Regions from separate parts of the Shewanella inventionis genome, predicted to be linked through region 3. Evidence: predicted binding sites of a transcription regulator. Region 3 holds the regulator's gene; each other region holds the start of a gene.
The links. Region 3 encodes FliA, which starts transcription of late flagellar genes. Its sites were predicted from a motif close to CTAAAGNTNNNNNNNNNNNNGCCGATA; they were not measured.
Positions count from the first base shown of each region.

Region 1: the regulator FliA is predicted to act here: its motif matches at 1,232-1,258, upstream of K8B83_RS05280 (DUF3530 family protein).
Region 2: the regulator FliA is predicted to act here: its motif matches at 1,812-1,838, upstream of K8B83_RS20440 (cytoplasmic protein).
Region 4: the regulator FliA is predicted to act here: its motif matches at 2,239-2,265, upstream of pomA (flagellar motor protein PomA).

Region 1 covers NZ_CP082926.1:1,144,934-1,150,023, reverse strand. Annotated here, with positions in the region: gene rapA (RNA polymerase-associated protein RapA) at 1-1,166, shown strand, start outside; gene K8B83_RS05280 (DUF3530 family protein) at 1,270-2,142, shown strand; gene K8B83_RS05275 (crotonase/enoyl-CoA hydratase family protein) at 2,208-3,014, opposite strand; gene K8B83_RS05270 (response regulator) at 3,404-4,399, shown strand; gene K8B83_RS05265 (sensor domain-containing diguanylate cyclase) at 4,416-5,090, shown strand, end outside.
Region 2 covers NZ_CP082926.1:4,545,196-4,550,285, forward strand. Annotated here, with positions in the region: gene rlmC (23S rRNA (uracil(747)-C(5))-methyltransferase RlmC) at 108-1,241, opposite strand; gene K8B83_RS20435 (MarR family winged helix-turn-helix transcriptional regulator) at 1,231-1,698, opposite strand; gene K8B83_RS20440 (cytoplasmic protein) at 1,872-2,063, shown strand; gene K8B83_RS20445 (SpoIIAA family protein) at 2,126-2,506, opposite strand; gene K8B83_RS20450 (TMEM165/GDT1 family protein) at 2,644-3,198, opposite strand; gene K8B83_RS20455 (aromatic amino acid transport family protein) at 3,666-4,868, shown strand; gene K8B83_RS20460 (S46 family peptidase) at 5,003-5,090, shown strand, end outside.
Region 3 covers NZ_CP082926.1:2,036,551-2,041,640, forward strand. Annotated here, with positions in the region: gene flhF (flagellar biosynthesis protein FlhF) at 1-736, shown strand, start outside; gene K8B83_RS09215 (MinD/ParA family protein) at 741-1,622, shown strand; gene K8B83_RS09220 (RNA polymerase sigma factor FliA) at 1,615-2,334, shown strand; gene cheY (chemotaxis response regulator CheY) at 2,380-2,763, shown strand; gene K8B83_RS09230 (protein phosphatase CheZ) at 2,777-3,514, shown strand; gene K8B83_RS09235 (chemotaxis protein CheA) at 3,530-5,090, shown strand, end outside.
Region 4 covers NZ_CP082926.1:3,869,201-3,874,290, reverse strand. Annotated here, with positions in the region: gene dxs (1-deoxy-D-xylulose-5-phosphate synthase) at 1-931, opposite strand, end outside; gene ispA ((2E,6E)-farnesyl diphosphate synthase) at 953-1,834, opposite strand; gene xseB (exodeoxyribonuclease VII small subunit) at 1,872-2,108, opposite strand; gene pomA (flagellar motor protein PomA) at 2,477-3,244, shown strand; gene K8B83_RS17280 (flagellar motor protein MotB) at 3,248-4,174, shown strand; gene thiI (tRNA uracil 4-sulfurtransferase ThiI) at 4,473-5,090, shown strand, end outside.

The DNA.
Region 1 (5,090 bases), 890 kb from region 3:
TATTTGACTTACCGCTCAACCCAGATTTACTTGAGCAGCGTATTGGTCGTTTAGACCGAATTGGCCAACAAAACGATATTCAAATACATTTACCCTACTTACGCGACACAGCGCAAGAGCGTTTAATGCGTTGGTATCACGAAGGGCTTAATTCATTTGAATTAACCTGCCCAAGTGGTCATGTTCTGTTTGGTGAATTTGCCGATGAACTCATCAACGTGCTCAGCAACGATGACGAAGATGCCATGGTGCAATTACTTAACCATACGCAACATCGTTATAAAGAACTCAAGCATGCCATGGAGCAAGGCCGTGATAAGCTGCTCGAAATCAACTCGCATGGTGGCGAGCGTGCTAATGCGTTAATCCAACGCTTGTCAGACAGCGACAACGACACCCAATTAATTGGATCAGTGATCCGTTTATGGGACATTATTGGTGTTGATCAAGAAGATCGCGGTGAAAACTCGATTATTTTGCGACCAAGCGAGCACATGATGTTCCCTACGTATCCGGGGTTACATGAAGACGGTGTCACAGTCACCTTTGATCGAAATACCGCCTTGTCCCGCGATGATATTGCGTTTATTTCGCAAGAACATCCATTAGTGCAAACAGGTCTAGATTTAATCACCGGCTCAGAAACTGGTACCACTAGCGTAGCCATTCTTAAAAACAAAGCACTGCCTGCAGGCACATTGTTTTTAGAACTGATCTACATGGCTGATGCATCGGCACCTAAATCAACACAGTTGTACCGTTATTTACCGCCTACGCCCATTCGCGTATTGCTCGATAAAAACGGCCTCAACATGGCCGATAAAGTCGATTATGCCAGCTTTGATAAACAACTCAGTGCGGTTAATCGTCATATTGCCAGTAAGCTGGTCAATGCATCACAGCCAATATTGCATCCGCTATTTGCAAACGGTGAAGAGCATGCAAAACAAGCACTTGGTGATTTAGTCACCAACGCTCGTGCTAAAATGACCCAGCAATTAACCGGTGAGCTTGAACGACTTGAAGCGCTCAAAGCCGTTAACCCGAACATTCGCGAAGATGAGCTAGACTATATTCGCAATCAAATGGTCGAGTTAACGGGTTACATGGACAATAGCCAATTACAGCTTGACGCCATTCGCATGGTATTAGTGAGCCACGTGTAAACACTTTGATGACAAGATAATATTTAGTGCTTTGATAATGCCCTGTTTTCAGGGCATTATTGTTATTAAATTATGGGTTGTGCTTGCCGTGAGTGAGGTTTTTGTGAACATAAAACATGTTTGCCATATATTCATTATCATATTAGGAATGTGGGCACTGGCACCAAATGCAAGTGCCCAGCAAAAATATGCTCATGTAAACAGTAATGAAATAAAATTTATTACGATCGATGGTAAACAATCTGAAGTACTGGTGCGTTCTTGGCAAAGTAAAAAACAATTTGGTTCTGTCACTATAGTTGGCCCATCTGACACCAATGCTGACGCTAACGGGCTGGCTAGTTATCTGCGCACACACATTAACCAACGTGGCTGGGCCAGTATCAGTTTAACACCAGCAAAAGGACTATATCGACCAAACTACGCCACTAAACCTGAAGATATCAGCCAAGCAGGTAATGAACAAATCACCGTTAACACCAACAAAAGCACGCCTAAATACACGTCAGAACAATTGCTCGAATTACGTAATTTTCAGCAAGCCTCGCTAAGTGAAGCAATCAACCAACTCGGCTCAACCATCAGTTTATTTCCTGGTGCAAATATTCTGGTCGCCATTGATGACAGTGCAGGCATGGTAACTAATTTACTGTACGATAAAAAAATTCCAATACCGGATGTGTTTGTGGTTGTGAATCCTTACCGCGAATTTGAATATTTAATCGATCCTCAAAGTCAGCGCAAATCCATTGCCGAACAACTCGTAACAATGTCACTGCCGATCCTTGATATACAATCTCGCGATGCGCACCCCATTTCAATAACCGAAGCCTCAACGAGGCTGAATTACAACCAAGTCAAGCCTGCGCGCTATTACCGCCAATATCAAATGAGTTTAGACTTTACAAACCAAAGTGGTTGGGAAGAGGCGCTTAATCAAATTGAAGGTTTCTCCAGAACAGTTATTGGCAGGTAATGAGTCATGTAAATACTGAGTGAAACACCTCAACTCATCTGCTGAGCCGAGGTTATGCCATAGCATTACCACCAGGACTGCCTAGACTGATAGGCTTTATCAGGATTTTTGGTTTGCCTAATTGCGGCGATGACACGGTTTTTACCCGCCAACAATCTAATTTGACTCAATGATTCGCGTGCTAACAAACAGCGAATCGACCCCGTCCAGCTTTGATTAATACAGCGCTTTATTGCCGCATTTGCATCAGGAGAGGTCAGCATAATTTTACGAGCTAACGTCACAGCGGTTTCATAAGGCGTTTCACAGACTTGACTGATCAAACCTAGCTCAAGCGCTTGCCCTGCTGTCAAAATGTCTGCAGTGTAAGTCAGTAATAACGCTTTATCTTTAGGCATGACTTGCCGTAAAGCCACTAAACCCGCCATATCAGGGACTAACCCCCATTTCGCTTCCATAATCGATAATTTACAATCAGGACTGGCAATACGAATATCTGCACCAAGGGCAATTTGTGTACCACCTCCGTAGCAGCAGCCTTCGAGCACCGCAATAACAGGGATAGGTAAACGTTGCCAACCAATAGACACTCGTTGCGCCAAATTGGCATTACCAGGAAGCCATTTAAATAATAACTTCATCGCTTTGCTCGGTGAGTTAGCCACACTTTTTACATCTAACCCTGAACAAAAATTACCCTCAGCACCAGACAAGATCACAGCATTAACACCTTTATCGCCCCTCAACTTTTTTATCACTTTATCAATGGCAACAAACATATCGTAACTGAGTGCATTAATTTTACTTGGGCGATTTAAACATACATGCGCAATACCATCTTCGATACTAAGCTTGATCAAATCCTTTTCCATATATGGGTTCCGTCTATCTGGTCAGTCCAGTTTTTAGGTTAACATATCTGGACTATCTGTCGAATAGTAATAACATGACAAATAAACGTCATTGGTCAAAATATTGCCACGATGTGAATGGCTAAATGATGCAAACAGGCTATTTTTGAGTACATGATTATGTATTTTGTTATCGGTAAATCGCCTTTTATTGAGAGTTAGCACGCACTCTGTGTTATAAAATTGTTTTTTTACAGTGCTAAACTGCCAATATTATTAACAATTACGTATAATGAATATTCAAATAAAAAGCACTGTAAAACAGTCCTAATAACGATAACGCCTCGCACCACTCGCGACAGCACTTAAGCGTGCTTTTCCCTAAAGGCGAACAAGGAACACCTGTCACAATGACCATACCAATATTGATATGTGATGACTCAGCACTAGCCAGAAAGCAAATGGCACGTACCCTACCCAAAGACTGGGACGTTGAAATTAGCTACGCCACCAATGGTGCAGAAGGCCTTGATGTGATCCGCGCAGGCAAAGGCGAAATCGTATTTCTTGACCTCAATATGCCAGTAATGGACGGCTACGAAGTGCTTCAAGCTGTTCAACAACAAGATCTTCCTGCGTTGATTATTGTGGTGTCTGGCGACATTCAAATAAAAGCTCATGAACGCGTAAAAGCCCTTGGTGCACTCGACTTTATCCAAAAACCAGTCAGTGCTGACGCCATCAGTAATATTTTACAAGAATATGGCATCTTAACGCTCACTCAAGGCAATAAAACCGAACAAACCCCAATGGTTAAAGTTGATATGCGCGATGCATGTCAAGAAATTGCCAACGTTGCGATGGGACGAGCCGCCGATTTATTAGCTAAATTACTCGATGTATTTGTGTTACTTCCTATTCCTAACGTTAACGTATTAGAAGTTAGCGAGCTTACCATGGCATTAAAAGCCACAGAACGCAGTTCTACAGTATCAGGTCTTTGTCAGGGTTTTATCGGCGCGGGCATTGCCGGTGAAGCGTTGTTACTCTTCCATGATTCGAGTTTTGAAGACATGGCTAAACTAATGGGATTAGAAAACCCAGATGACATCAATACCGAAATTGAAGTCATGATGGACACCGGCAACGTGCTCATTGGCGCTTTTTTAAATGGAATATCTGAGCAGCTTGACATGAAATTCAGTCAAGCACATCCAGTGGTGCTTGGCAGACATTGTAGTGTCAATGAGTTAATCCACGACAATTCAGAAAAGTGGCAGCGCACACTCGCGATGGAAATTAACTATCGTATTGAAGATTACAATATTCAATGTGATTTGCTGCTGCTGTTTACTGAAGACTCAATCCCTACGCTTAACTACAAGCTTGGCTACCTACTCGACTAACGCTGGATAATTTATTATGTCTAATGATCAAAGCGCGATGAATGAACTTCACTGGCTAATCGACATGGTGCAAACCATTGAGGTAGGTTTAGTTGTACTTGATCGCAACTATAATATTCAGCTGTGGAACGGGTTTATGGAAAACCACAGTGGCGTGTCACCTAACTCGATTAAAGGCGAGAATCTGTTTGAAAAATTTCCTGACTTACCTAGCGATTGGCTAAAGCAAAAAATGGAGTCGGTATTTGTACTCAAAAACCGCACCTTTATCAGCTGGGAACAGCGTCCGTACGTGTTCAAATTTAAAAATTATCGCCCCGTTACCGGCCGTGCTGATTTCATGTTTCAGAACATTACCTTACTACCACTGGCTTCATTAACGGGTGAAATCACTCATATCAGCATTATTGTGTACGATGTTACCGACATCGCAGTCAACAAGTTGCAATTAAAGTCAGCCAATGAGCAATTAGAGCAACTAAGTCAAACTGATGGACTAACGCAATTGCACAACCGCCGCCATTGGCAGCTGTGCATGGAAAAAGAGTTTGAGCGCCATTCTCGTTACGGTGACACATCATCGCTTGTGATGATTGATATTGACAACTTTAAGCAGGTTAACGACAAATACGGTCACCCAGCTGGCGATAAAGTGATTCAGCATATTGCGTATCTGTTAAAACAGTCATTA
Region 2 (5,090 bases), 2.3 Mb from region 3:
AAAGTGACAATTTTATGAACAAGGCCATTAGGCTAAGACGTTGTGTTGCCTTTATAAACGTCGATAACGCCAAAAAGCATGCTCAACCTAAAACATTGATTTTTTACTTACAACTTTTCTAGCATGACTAATACTTCAAAATGGTCCGTGTGCGCAAACATATCAAATAGCTGCACCTTGGTGATTTGATACCCTGAAATTAGCGCCAAATCACTGATCAATGAGTTAGGGTTGCAACTCGAGTAGACTATAGCCCTAGGCGCAAATTCGCTTAATGAACGGCACAACGCCTCACCTAAACCGCGTCTAGGGGGGTTGACGATAATTAAATCTGGTTTATCTTGCGAAGCTTGCCCTTGAGCAAAGGTTGTTGAGTCTAGTGCACTGAAATCAACATTGGTTAACCCCATTTTTGCAGCCGACATTTTAGCGCATTCAATCGCCTCGGCCTCTATTTCAATACCCGTTAAGCGTATATGTTTGTCGGCACAATGCAGACCAAATCCCCCCACACCACAAAACAAATCCCATATATAGCTTGGGTTAAATTCTGCCACCCATTCACGGGCGGTTTGATATAGCTGTGATGCTACCTCTGGATTGGTTTGAAAAAAGCTCTTAGGGCGTATATACAGCGGTACATGATTAAATTGCTCTTCTAACCGCGTCGCTTCAGTTAAAAAGATTTCTTGCTCGCCTTCTAATATCGCCATATGCACAGGTTGTATATTAACAGACACCAACGCTATAGCTGGAAACTCCTGTAAAAGCTGCGGTAACTCGCGTTCAATCCTAGCTATCGCTTGTTCGCTGCGCATCACAAAGCGCAACATAAACTGCCCTTGTTTTTGGCTGCGTGTCAGTAAAATATACTTAAGTTCACCCTTGGCTTTGTCTACCCGATACGGCGGTAGCCCTGCTTGCTGCACAAAACGCTCTAATCGATGCAGCAGCGTTTGCATATCATGCGGATACAAGCTGCAATCACATAAACTAACAGCCTCACCTTGTGGGTTAACCAAACCTAAAATGGGTTGATGTGCTGCACCTAACGCCACCATTTTTGCCTTGTTACGAAAACCAGACTCAGCGCTCAATACTGGCGGCAGCCATTTTTGGACCTTTAACTCACCAAACAACTTAATAAGATGCTGTTGCTTTGTGTCAATTTGCTGTGCCATTGGCTGCACAATATTACGACATGATAAGCAATCACCTCGTTGAAAATATTCACATTTCACAGCTTGTTGCCTCACCTGAGTTAAGCATGGCAAAAGCGTGATCACACAATTGTTTTAATTGCGCTAACTCCTCCAATGTCCCCCCGACTTTACAGCGCATTTGCTCAGGAATGGATAACGCCTGTTGGTGTAATTGTCGGCCAGCATCTGTCACGTGCAATACCCGCACTCGCTCATCTAATTCACTGCGGCCACGACTAACTAACTCTTTTGTCTCTAATCGCTTTAGGAGTGGCGTTAAGGTACCAGAATCAAGATGCAGTTTTTCACCTAAGGTTTTTACGCTAATACCTGGCTCTTGCCATAACACCATCATCACGAGGTATTGCGGATAGGTCAGTGATAACTCATCGAGCAACGGCCGATAAGCTCGGATCATTGCATTAGTGGCACTATAAAGTGAAAAGCACACTTGGTTTTCTAGTGCTAATGGGTTGGCAGCATTTTTAGTAGACATTGGCTTTACTCAACTAACAAATAATCATAGCTATAGTTTATTAAGCATGAATTATATCACACATTAATTGCGCGCAATGTAATACCTATCAATATGCGCTATAATTCTTAATGTTCAAGTTTTGCTCAATGGTGCCGATAAAGGTAAACGACGTTAAAACTAGAGGATAAATGATGTCAATCAGTGTAAATGCTCCATCATCAATGCCAACAACTATTGATTCAGGTAACAGTTTGAAAGTAGCTGTAATGGCAAAAGAACAGCAAAAAGTAGAAGGCCAAATGGCGCTACAATTAATTGAAGCAGCTGCGCCTGCACCACAGCCCGTAGGTAATAGTGGTCATAACATTAATACCACCGCATAAAGAAAACATGCATAAAAAACCTAACAATTAATGCTAGGTTTTTGTTTTAAATAAATTTAAGTTTAGTAACGTAACCACTTTAGTGCATCATTTTGGTCTTCAAAATACTTCATTTCACCTGACATAAACCAGCTGCCCATTTTGGCCGCCCACTCTTGCCAGTGTTTATTACCTAAAACAGCAACACGTTCAAATTCGGACTGGTGTTTTAACCCTAATTGCAAGTCGTCCCATGCAGCACGTAGCTCCCAACCTTCAAGCTCAGTGGCATCTAACAATAAGCTCACTTTAGGCTGTTCAACTTGGCTAAGGGCGCCTTCAAGCATTGGCGTAATCACCAGATAATCGTCGTGGGTTAAGGTTCCTACGGCTTTTATCGTCACAAAAAAGACATTCTCGATACGGTTTATGCCTATCGATAAACCGTGTTTTTTAATACTCATACCCACTCCCTAGTAAAAAACCAACACCTGAGTTTATATTTTAACCAATACGAGTATGTAGAATGTGGTTAACTGCACAAAATATTCAATTAACAAACAAAACGGTGCTACAAAATAGCAGCGAAAATGGGCATGACTTAATAGATTAATGTTGCAATACCAAGCAGTGCAAAAATCAGCGCACAACCTCGATGAATAAGTGCCATAGGTAACTTGTTCGCACTAAAATGCCCTGCTAACACCACAGGCACATTGGCAATGAGCATACCTAACGTAGTGCCAATAACAACCCAGGTCAGCGACTGATACTTTGCCGCAAGAACCACTGTGGCAATTTGGGTTTTATCACCCATTTCAGCAATAAAAAACAAAATAAATGTGGCGCCAAATGCCCCAAGTTTATAAAAACGATTATCGTCATCGTCGATGTTATCTGGAATAAGCACCCATAAAGCAATAGCAAAAAAACAACCTGCTACAACATATTGAGACCATTGAGGATCTATCCAGTCTATCGACCACTGACCAAACCATGCAGCAATAAAATGATTAATTAAAGTCGCAAGTAAAATGGCACTAATAATGGCCGATTTATTGCTAAAACGGATAGCGAGAAGCAATGCGAGTAATTGTGTTTTATCGCCGATTTCAGCAATGGCAACAGAGAAAGTAGAAGTGAGTAATGCGTCCAATGAAAATATCCCAGGGGTAAATGACAACTAAGCACAAGCCTCCGCATACCCCTTGATGCAGTGATCGTGCTTAGGTCTCGCTGGGTAAACATCACCAATTTACAGTGTGTTACTGTCTGCACCATGGCATGAGGCCAATTATGTTGATACAGACACCTTGCATACGGCATTACGCACGGCAAGATTAGCTACTCCCCTAAAACGAAGGGCATTATAACCGCTTGAACAGTTTGTTCAATCAAGATTTTTTACATTGTAAATTTAACGACCCAATTAAAACACACCGACAGTAACGCCGTAATGCTACACTATTGCAAAAATGACGTGTAAAATAGTTTAGCTTAATGTTATGTAATTGTTTATAAACACAGCTGTTAGCCTTTAACTATCGAAGATCCTTGCCTGCTCTGTCACCCTTCTGCTAATGTCCGACACTATTAAAATAATAATTAGGCAGGACATTTGTCGTGAAATTAAAAACCTTAGGTTCTATTTCTATTGTTGCGGGAACCGCTATTGGTGGAGGCATGCTCGCTTTGCCTTTGGCTACTGCGGCACTAGGAATTATCCCCGCATTAATATTGTTAGTCGTCATTTGGGCTATTTCAGCGTATACCTCTTTACTAATGCTAGAAATAAACCTACGTAGCGGTGTCGGTGATAACGTGCATGTAATTACCGGTAAAACCTTAGGCAAAGTTGGACAACTTATTCAAGGTGGCTCATTTTTAAGCTTATTATTTGCCTTAACTATGGTTTATTTGATGGGCGGTTCATCTTTACTTGAAACCCGCTTAGAGCCTATCGGCATTAATATGAGTAACCAGGTTGCGGTAATATTATTCACAGTGTTTTTTGGTGGTCTAATCGCCATTGGCGTTAAATGGATTGATAAAATATCGCGTATTTTATTTACCGCTATGGTGTTGTTATTGGCTGTCGTTGTCAGCTTTTTGCTGCCTGATGTTAATCTACTTTCAGCGCTAAATAATTACTCAACAACTGTTGCCTCAGGCGATGCTCTGCAGCAACTTTGGTTAGCAGCCATACCTGTGGTGTTTACATCTTTTGGTTTTCATGTGTGTATTGCAACCATAGTACGTTACCTTGATGGTGATGCTGTATCGTTAAGAAAAGTACTCCTGATTGGCTCTACTATCCCTTTAGTTTGCTATGTTTTATGGTTACTGGTTACTCTAGGCTCTTTAGGCGGTGAGGCGGTGCATAGCTTTGGTGGTTCACTGCCTAAATTGGTGGCGGCATTACAAGGTCTTGTTCAATCTAGCATTATTAGTCAGGCCATTGATCTGTTTGCTAACCTTGCATTAATTACCTCTTTTTTAGGGGTAACCATGAGCTTGTTTGATTATGTCGCTGAACTCACCCGTGCCAGAGATGACGTTGCTGGCCGCGCTAAAACCTGGTTAATCACTTTTGTGCCACCACTTTTATGCGCGCTTTACTATCCAGATGGCTTTTTCCAAGTACTTGGGTTTGCGGCTATACCACTTGTGGTGATGATTATCTTTTTACCCATCGCCATGGCGCTCAAACAGCGCGCTCAATTATTGGGTGGTTACCAAGTATCAGGTGGTACATTCGCACTAACCATTACCGGATTATTAGGCGCTCTTATTGTATTTGCACAGCTTATGGTGGCGCTCGGTTAACCCAAGCGGTTAATGATTTGTAAGCGAGTTTTTCAGCCGCTATCATGCAGTAACAACTTTTGTTAAAGTCAGGCCTTGCCTGACTTTTTGCTTTTATGCATCACCATAACATACCGAAAAATGGACTAAATATAATGAAAAAATGGTTATTAACTGCCGCCATCGCCGCCAGTTTTGGCGCTTCTGCTGATGAAGGGATGTGGCAACCACATCAATTACCAG
Region 3 (5,090 bases):
GCCAGCAGATTTAGTAAGAGCCTTACCGCAAAGTTTAGCTAACCTACTAGATAACCAAGGTGATGATATTGTTAAACGGGGTGGTGTGGTTGCTTTTGTTGGTCCAACGGGTGTGGGTAAAACCACTTCGCTAGCCAAAATTGCCGCGCGTTTTGCCGCACACCATGGCCCAGAGCAAGTGGCATTAATCACGACCGATCATTATCGTATTGGGGCATATGAGCAGTTAGCAACATATGGTAAAATTATGGGCTGCCCTGTTAAGCAAGCACATGATTTAAGTGAATTAGAACAAATTTTGTATCAATTTAGAAATCGCAAGCTAGTGTTAATTGATACTGCTGGTATGGGACAACGTGACATGCGTCTATATCAACAACTTGATAATTTGACAGCAAATAGTAGGATCCCTATCCGCAGTTACTTAGTGATGTCTGCCACTGGCCAACGTCGCGTTCTGCAAGATGCGGTTGAACACTTTAAACGTATTCCATTATCGGGCGCAATTTTGACCAAATTAGATGAATCAGTATCAATTGCAGGTGCATTGAGCGTATTGATTCAAAATGAGTTACCATTGAGTTATGTGACCGACGGTCAACGTGTGCCAGAAGACATGAAAGTGGCTGATACATTAGCATTAGCCAAACAAGCGCTAGCAGCATTAAACGAAACAGAACAACCAACGTCACAAGACACGGCATGGTCAAATGACACTGCCTATGCATTTGAGTAAAGATATGACTCGGGATCAAGCAAGTGGTTTACGTATGATGAATCAACCAAATAACGATAAAGTTAAAGTAATTGCCGTATCCGGTGGTAAAGGCGGGGTAGGTAAAACCAGTGTGTCCATTAATACCGCAGTTGCATTGGCCGAAAAAGGCAAACGTGTACTTGTGCTTGATGCTGACTTAGGTTTAGCCAACGTTGATGTGATGCTAGGGATCCGTGCTGAGAAAAATTTATCTCATGTATTGTCTGGTGATGCTGAACTCGATGATATTATTGTTCGAGGACCTAAAGGCATTGGTATTGTGCCCGCGACGTCAGGCACTCAAGCCATGGTTGAGTTGACTCAGGCACAACATGCGGGCTTAATACGTGCATTTAGTGAAATGCGCACTCAGTTTGACATATTAATTGTTGATACTGCAGCGGGTATTTCTGATATGGTGCTGAGCTTCTCTCGTGCCTCACAAGATGTATTAATCGTTGTGTGTGATGAACCTACATCGATAACCGATGCGTATGCATTGATTAAAATTTTAAGTCGTGAGCACGGTGTGTTCCACTTCAAAATTGTGGCAAATATGGTGCGCAGTTTACGCGAAGGCATGGAATTATTTGCTAAACTCAGTAAAGTGACGGATAGATTTTTAGATGTGGCGTTAGAGCTTGTTGCTACCGTTCCTTTTGATGAAAATTTACGCAAAGCTATTCGTAAGCAAAAATTAGTTGTTGAAGCTTTCCCTAAGTCACCTTCAGCGATTGCTTATCATGGATTGGCCAATAAAATTATGACTTGGCCTGTACCACAGCAACCCGGTGGACATTTAGAGTTTTTTGTTGAACGTTTAGTGCAACGTAAGCCCGTTGAAGAGGGGAGAGCGAGTGAATAAAGCCGCAGCGTATACTCAGTTCGATAATAAAACATCGATTGTTGAACAGTATGCACCGTTGGTGAAAAGAATTGCTCATCACATGTTGGCAAGGCTGCCCGCATCAGTGCAACTGGATGATTTATTACAAGCAGGTATGATGGGGCTTCTTGAAGCGTCATCAAAATTTGATGGCAGCAAAGGGGCTAAATTTGAAACCTTTGCTGGCATTCGTATTCGTGGCGCAATGATAGATGAAATTCGCCGCGGTGACTGGGTTCCACGCTCAGTTCATCGTAATAATCGCCGTGTAGCCCAAGTTATTGACGAACTAGAACAACTGCTAGGGCGCGATGCACGAGACACAGAAATTGCTGAAAAACTTGATATGTCTCTCGATGAGTACCATCATATCTTAAATGATGTTTCTGTCGGTAAAATCATAGGCATAGAAGATCTTGGTGTTTCTCAGGATGTGTTAACCACAAACGACGAATCCCCAGATGAAGCATTTGATTCTCTTGCTGAGACTCAATTCCAATCTGCACTGGTTGAAGCAATCAAAACCTTGCCAGAAAGAGATGCTTTAGTGCTGTCGTTATATTATGACGAAGCGCTAAACTTAAAAGAAATTGGTGCCATCCTTGAGGTAAGCGAGTCACGAGTGAGCCAGATATTAAGTCAGGCCATGCTCAGACTAAAAGCCAAGCTCAAGCATTGGACACAAGAATAATAACTAATTATAGAGCAAACGAGTGTCAGCTCACCGGAGGAAACCTTGGACAAGAATATGAAGATTCTTATTGTTGACGATTTTTCAACAATGAGACGTATCATTAAGAACTTGTTGCGAGACTTGGGATTTAATAATACCCAAGAAGCAGATGATGGCTCAACAGCCCTACCTATGTTACAAAAAGGTGACTTTGACTTTGTTGTAACCGACTGGAACATGCCTGGAATGCAGGGTATTGATTTACTCAAAGCTATCCGTGCAGATGATTCACTTAAACACCTACCTGTTTTGATGGTGACCGCTGAAGCTAAGCGCGAACAAATCATTGCGGCAGCCCAAGCCGGTGTGAATGGATATGTTGTAAAACCTTTTACCGCCGCCACGTTAAAAGAAAAGTTAGATAAAATCTTTGAACGTCTCGGATAAGCAAGGATAAGTCATGCAGGCATCATTATCGGGGTTAATCACTCTCGAACAGGCCCAGCAACTTGTTGAACTGCTATCGGCGGGAGAGCAAGATAAAGCTGACGACATAATTAGAGAGCTCGCTTCTCCACTACAACGCGAGTTGTTTGAAGAAGTGGGTAAGCTCACTCGCCAATTACACAGCGCCCTCAAAGATTTTCAAATCGATAATCGTTTATCTGAATTAGCCAACACCGAAATTCCGGACGCTAAAGAAAGATTGAACTACGTCATTGATATGACCGAGCAAGCTGCTAATAAAACCATGGATGCGGTTGAAGAATGTTTGCCTTTGGCCGATACCATTATAAGCAATATTCAGTCTGTAACACCGATGTGGGACAAATTGATGCGTCGTGATATTGAGCTTGGTGAATTTAAGTCACTTTGCCACGATGTTCAGCAATTTATGTCTAACAGTGAGCATGACTCAAACCGTCTTCGTGAATTGCTCAATCAGATATTAATGGCACAAGATTTCCAGGATTTAACCGGCCAGATGATCCGCCGCGTGATTGAACTAGTGCGTGAAGTCGAAAATAGTTTAGTGTCGATGTTGACCGTGTTTGGTGAGCATACAGCTGAATCATTACCTACGATTAAAGATAATAAGATAGAGGCAGAAGGCCCAATCATGAACGCTGAATTACGCGAAGACGTGGTCACGGGTCAGGATGAAGTTGATGATCTGCTATCAAGTCTGGGTTTCTAATTAGGAGTCAATTTAATGTCCTTTGATGTTGATGAAGAGATACTCCAGGACTTTTTAATTGAAGCTGGCGAGATTTTAGAGCTTCTACAGGAGCAGTTAGTCGCTCTTGAAAATAATCCTGATGACAGTGATTTACTAAATGCCATTTTCCGTGGATTTCATACTGTAAAAGGTGGTGCTGGATTTTTAAGTCTGACACCAATGGTTGATGTTTGTCACGAAGCTGAAAACACCTTTGATCTTTTACGTACAGGTAAACGCAGTGTCAATGCCGAGTTAATGGATATTATTTTGCAGGCTGTTGATGCAATTAATACCATGTTTGCTCAAACTCAACAGGGACAACAACAAGATCCTGCTGACTCAGACTTGCTTGCAAAACTAAAACTATTAAGCTCCGGTGCTCCTTTGCCATCTGAAATGGGCGAGTCCGCCCCTGAGCCAGAAATCATTGAAGACGTTGCAGATAATATTGAACCTGAATACGTAGAAGATATCAGCCCTGAGGTCGCCGCTTCATCCAATTCGGCCGGTATTGATGAAATTGACGAGTCAGAATTTGAAGCACTACTCGATGCTTTGCACGGCAGTGGTAAAAGCCCTACATCTGCACAAAGCCCTTCAGAAAATAAAGACACTTCAGCGCCTAAATCAGCCTCTTCATCTTCGACAAGTAGTGATGAAATTACCGATGATGAATTCGAAGCCTTACTTGATGAGCTGCATGGTTCTGGATCGTTTAAAGCGAAAACAGAATCGGTTGCCGAAAAAGTAAAACCAGCAGAACCCATTGTTGAACCCTTGGTTGATTCAGACGAAATTACCGACGATGAGTTTGAACGCTTACTTGATGAGTTACATGGAAAAGGCGGTGCACCTGTAGCGGTGTCTACACCATCTGCTGCAAAACCTACTGCTGCCAGAGCGGCAGAGCCCGTACCACCTAAAGCGACCGAAACGCCAAAACCGACTCCCCCAGCGCCAGTGGTTAAACCTGTTGCGGCCCCCGCACCTAAAGTTGATGCTGTTCAAGATAAAGCTCCTGCACCCGCGCCAGCTAAAGCCAATGCAGTACCGCAAGGTGAAACCACAGTTCGCGTTGATACTGCACGCCTTGATCAAATTATGAATATGGTCGGGGAATTAGTATTGGTACGTAACCGTTTAGTGAGCCTTGGTATTACTCGCGAAGACGAAGAAATGTCTAAAGCGCTTGCTAACCTTGATCTTGTTACTGCTGATTTGCAAGGTGCGGTAATGAAAACCCGTATGCAGCCAATTAAGAAAGTATTTGGCCGTTTCCCGAGGGTTGTGCGCGATCTAGCACGAACGTTAAACAAAGAAATTGATTTAGTCATGATTGGTGAAGAAACCGATCTTGATAAAAACTTAGTTGAGGCGCTGGCTGATCCACTTGTCCACTTAGTGCGTAACTCAGTTGACCACGGTATTGAAATGCCAATCACTCGTGAAGCCAATGGTAAGCCACGCTCAGGAACCATCACACTCTCTGCAAGTCAAGAAGGTGACCATATCCTTCTCAAAATTGAGGATGATGGCGCTGGTATGGACCCAG
Region 4 (5,090 bases), 1.8 Mb from region 3:
TTTTAAATTGGCTAGGGTCAAATTTAGGCACAGCATGCCAACCGATAGGATCTTTCTCTGCGGGTTCATAACCACGACCTTTTTTGGTCATGATGTGCAGCATTTGAGGGCCTTTAAGGTTGCGCATATTACGCAAGGTTTCTACCAGCGAATCCACATCGTGCCCATCAATTGGGCCAATGTAATTAAAACCGAGCTCTTCAAATAACGTAGCAGGAACAACCATGCCTTTAAGGTGCTCTTCGGTACGCTTAGCCATTTCTTTAATGACAGGCATGCCTTTAAGCACTTTTTTACTATTTTCGCGGATCGTGGTGTAAAAGCGTCCCGACATCAATTGGGCTAAATGATTATTTAAAGCGCCAACATTTTCTGAAATCGACATTTCATTGTCATTCAACACAACGAGCATGTCTTTATGCAGATCACCAGCGTGGTTCATGGCTTCAAATACCATGCCGCCAGTCATTGCACCATCACCGATCACAGCCACAACTTTACGTCCAGCGGCTTCTTTGTCTGCGGCAACAGCCATAGCTAATGCAGCACTAATTGATGTACCAGAGTGGCCAACGCTAAAGGTATCGTATTGACTTTCTTCACGCCAGGGAAAAGGATGCAGACCATTTTTTTGTCTAATGGTATGCATACGCTCACGGCGATCCGTTAAGATTTTATGTGGGTAGGCTTGATGACCAACATCCCATATTAAACGGTCAAATGGGGTGTTATAGACATAATGAAGTGCCACAGTTAATTCTACTGTGCCTAAGCCAGACGCAAAATGTCCGCTGGAAATACCAACAGACTGAAGTAAGAATTGTCTAAGTTCATCAGACACTTGTGGAAGTAAACCTTGCGGTAACTTCTTTAATTCTTCTGGTGTATTAGCTTGAGCTAGTACTGGGAATTTAGAAATATCGAAACTCATAGCGAGATATTCTGACTCTTATTATAATCTTCGCTCAATAATATAACGAGCGAAGTCTGCAATTAACTGGCTATTGTATGGCAATTTAGTCAGCGCTGATAGTGCATCTTGTATTAGTTGTTCTGCGCAGGCCTTTGCACCATCAAGACCCAGTAGTTTAGGAAAGGTGCTTTTATTGGATTGCTCATCACTGCCTTGAGGTTTTCCAAGCTCTTCCGTGCTTGCGGTAATATCTAAAATATCGTCCTGAACTTGAAATGCTAATCCTAGTGATTGAGCGTATTGCATCATTAATAGATACTGCTCTTTTGGAACATTGGCTGTTATTAATGCAAGTTCAACGGCACAACTAATCAAAGCACCTGTTTTTTTATTATGTAATTCTGTTAAGCGTTGTAAATTTATACTGTGATTGGTGGCGCTAAGATCAATCGCCTGGCCACCACACATTCCTTGATAACCCGATGCTTTGGCTAACGCACTTACCATGGCTAATTGTTGGCTTGCGGTTAGTGTTTCACATGGCGCGGTAATAATCTCAAACGCTAGAGTTTGCAAGGCATCACCGGCTAAAATGGCAGTAGCCTCATCAAAGGCAACATGAACGGTCGGCTGACCACGACGGAGCGCATCATTGTCCATTGCGGGTAAGTCATCGTGTATTAATGAATAAGCATGAATACATTCAATTGCCGCAGCAGCTTTGTCCAGAGCGTCAATATTGACACCTAGCATGTCACCGACACTGTAAACCAAAAAAGGTCTAATACGTTTACCGCCTAATAAGGCGCCATGCAACATGGCCGCTTTTAGGTGAGGCGCGGCAGCATCAAGTTGATTTAAATGCTCATTCAGTACAGCATCAACTCGTTTTTGGTAAGTTTTTATCGCTTCAGCTAACACGTATCAAGACCTATAATTCAACCTAAAGGATTGACGATTATTCACTTTCGACTGAAAATGGTGCTAAATCAACATCATTTTCATTTAATAAAATAGACACTTTTTGTTGGGCTTGTTCTAGCTTAGTTTGGCTCTGGCGCACTAAGGTAATACCGCGTTCAAATTGTTTGAGCGCGTCATCTAGTGAGACTTCACCTTGCTCTAAGTGAGCTACAATAGTTTCGAGTTCTGTCAAAGATTGTTCAAAACTGAGATTTTCTGGTTTTTTAGCCACGGTTATTATTCCTCTCTCGGCGCGTGTGACAAGGTATATCAGCCCAGCGTATCGGTCAAATACAGTCGCTGGTTATTTGCTCAACAGCACGCTTTGTTGTTGAATTTTTTTTAGAAACCTTAAAAACGGGCTAAACTTGAGCTGACTTTGTCCGATAAAGAGTTAAGATTTTCAATCAATAGCGTAAACTGCTGTTAGATTGATACCATCATGTTATTTAAAGAGAGTATTGCAACTTTTGCAATAATGCATAACGATTGAGCTTAAGATTGCTTATTATCGAAGTTAAACGTGCTAAAACGTCATTATAAATTGCACTTATAAAGCGCACAATAAAGCAGAGTCATCACTGCGATTGAGGAGAGGTTGTGGATTTAGCTACCCTAATAGGTATTATCGGCGCGTTTGCGTTTATTATTGGTGCAATGGTGACCAGTGGTGGTATTGGTTTATTTATTGATGTCCCATCTATTTTGATTGTTGTTGCTGGCTCCTTATTTGTTGTGATGATGAAGTTTAACCTAAAGCAATTTTTAGGTTCGATAAAGATCGGCATGAAAGCCTTTATGTTTAAAATAGATAAGCCTGAAGACTTGATTGAACAATCTATCACCATGGCCGATGCAGCTCGTAAAGGCGGCTTTTTAGCCTTAGAAGAAGCGGTCATTACGAATACTTTTATGCAAAAAGCCGTTGATATGTTGGTGGACGGTCATGATGGTGATGTTGTGCGTAATGCGCTAGAAAAAGACATTGCCTTAACTGAGGACCGCCACAAAACTGGTATTGGTATCTTTAAGGCCATGGGCGATGTTGCTCCAGCTATGGGGATGATTGGTACACTTGTAGGCTTAGTCGCAATGTTGTCAAACATGGATGACCCTAAATCCATTGGTCCTTCCATGGCGGTTGCGTTGTTAACCACGCTTTACGGTGCTGTTATTGCAAACATGATTGCGATACCTATGGCCGATAAATTGTCACTGCGCATGGGCGAAGAACTGTTGAACCGTAATTTAATTATGGATGCTGTATTGGCGATTCAAGATGGACAAAACCCTCGAGTTATTGAAGGTTTTCTAAAGAACTACCTTGCAGAGAAACAACGCAAAATTGATACAACGGACGGAGAGTAACTCATGGCTAAGGCCAAGTGTGATTGTCCACCGGCTGGCGCCCCTATGTGGCTGGCAACCTTTGCTGACTTAATGTCGCTACTTATGTGTTTCTTCGTTTTATTGCTGGCGTTTTCCGAAATGGACGTCATGAAGTTTAAGCAAATTGCAGGCTCGATGAAGTACGCATTTGGGGTGCAAAACAAAGTTGAAGTGAAAGATATTCCTAAAGGAACATCGGTGATTGCACTTGAGTTTCGTCCTGGTAGACCCGATCCCACGCCGATTGAGATTATTAATCAGCAGACTAACGAAATGACCCAACCGACGATTGAATATCAAGCCGGCGAGGAAGACAGCGCGGGTGGCACTCAAAAGCAAAGTGGTGATCAACGTGGTGGTAATGCAGCTGCAACGGCGCAGCAAGAAGCTGAGGCTGTGAAAAAAGATGCCGCTTCTGCACAAGAAAATATTAATGAACAAGTGAAAAAAATGGCTGAAAAGCTCAACGAAGAAATCGTTGATGGTGCCATTGAAATTGAATCACTGGGCCAACAAATTATTATTCGCATTCGTGAAAAAGGCTCGTTCGCTTCTGGTTCTGGTTTTTTACAACCTAAATTTAAACCTATTGTTCGCTCTATTGGTACGTTACTTAAAGATGTTCCTGGTATTGTGACGGTATCTGGCCATACTGATGGCGCCCACATTAGTAACGAGTTATACAGTTCTAACTGGGAGCTATCGAGCCAACGTGCAGTTGCTGTTGCAGATGAATTAAGACGTGTATCTGGGTTTGATGAAACTCGAATGAAGGTTGTCGGTGAGGCGTCAAATCGGCCGCTAGTACCCAATGACACCAATGAGAATCGAACTCGAAACCGCCGAGTTGAAATTTCCATTGAGCAAGGTAAAGCTAAAGAATCAAATGAGATAACCGTAGAGCAGTAAGATTGCTTACTAACAAAAAGCGCAACCTGAATAGGTTGCGCTTTTTTGTTATAAGAATGTTTATTAACCGTATAGTCTGCACAAAATGAATGATTAACTGGTGAATATGTTTGGTTAATAGTCAGCTTTTGGTATAATCCGCGAATTATTGCTTACGCTTTTGCTTTGGTTTATCAATAAACCGTTATGTATCAAATCTGTAAGCTGTTTTTTCAATTTATAATCAACGTATTACAATTCCTTTTAGCTAACCACATTTTGTCTGTGCTAAGGGATAAGTTATGCCTGCGGAAACCCCATGAAGTTTATTGTAAAGCTATACCCTGAAATAATGATGAAGAGTAAGTCGGTAAGAATGCGTTTTACCAAAATGCTCGAAACCAATATTCGTAATGTACTGAAAAAGGTTGATGAAGAAGCCAAGGTACAACGTTTATATGATCGTATTTTAGTGAAAGTACCAGACAATAAGCCTGAGTTAGTCGACGCGTTTGCTGAACGTTTAGGCTGTATTCCGGGGATTGCTCATGTCGTGCAGGTGAGTGAATACGCTTTTGATTCAATTGATCACATATACCAGCAAGTATTGCCTAAATACCGCGATGAAATCGCGGGTAAAACCTTTTGTGTGCGGGTTAAGCGTTCAGGAAATCATGATTTTAACTCTATTGAAGTTGAACGTTATGTTGGCGGCGGATTAAACCAACACACTGACGCGCTTGGTGTAAAACTTAAAAATCCTGACGTAACAGTGAATCTTGAAATTGATCAAGACAAATTGTACATGGTTGAGCGTCGTATTCCTGGTCTGGGAGGTTTTCCTATGGCGACTCAAGAAGACGTGTTATCACTTATTTCTGGTGGTTTTGACTCAGGCGTATCGAGTTTCCAGTTTATTAAAAAAGGCGCCCGTACT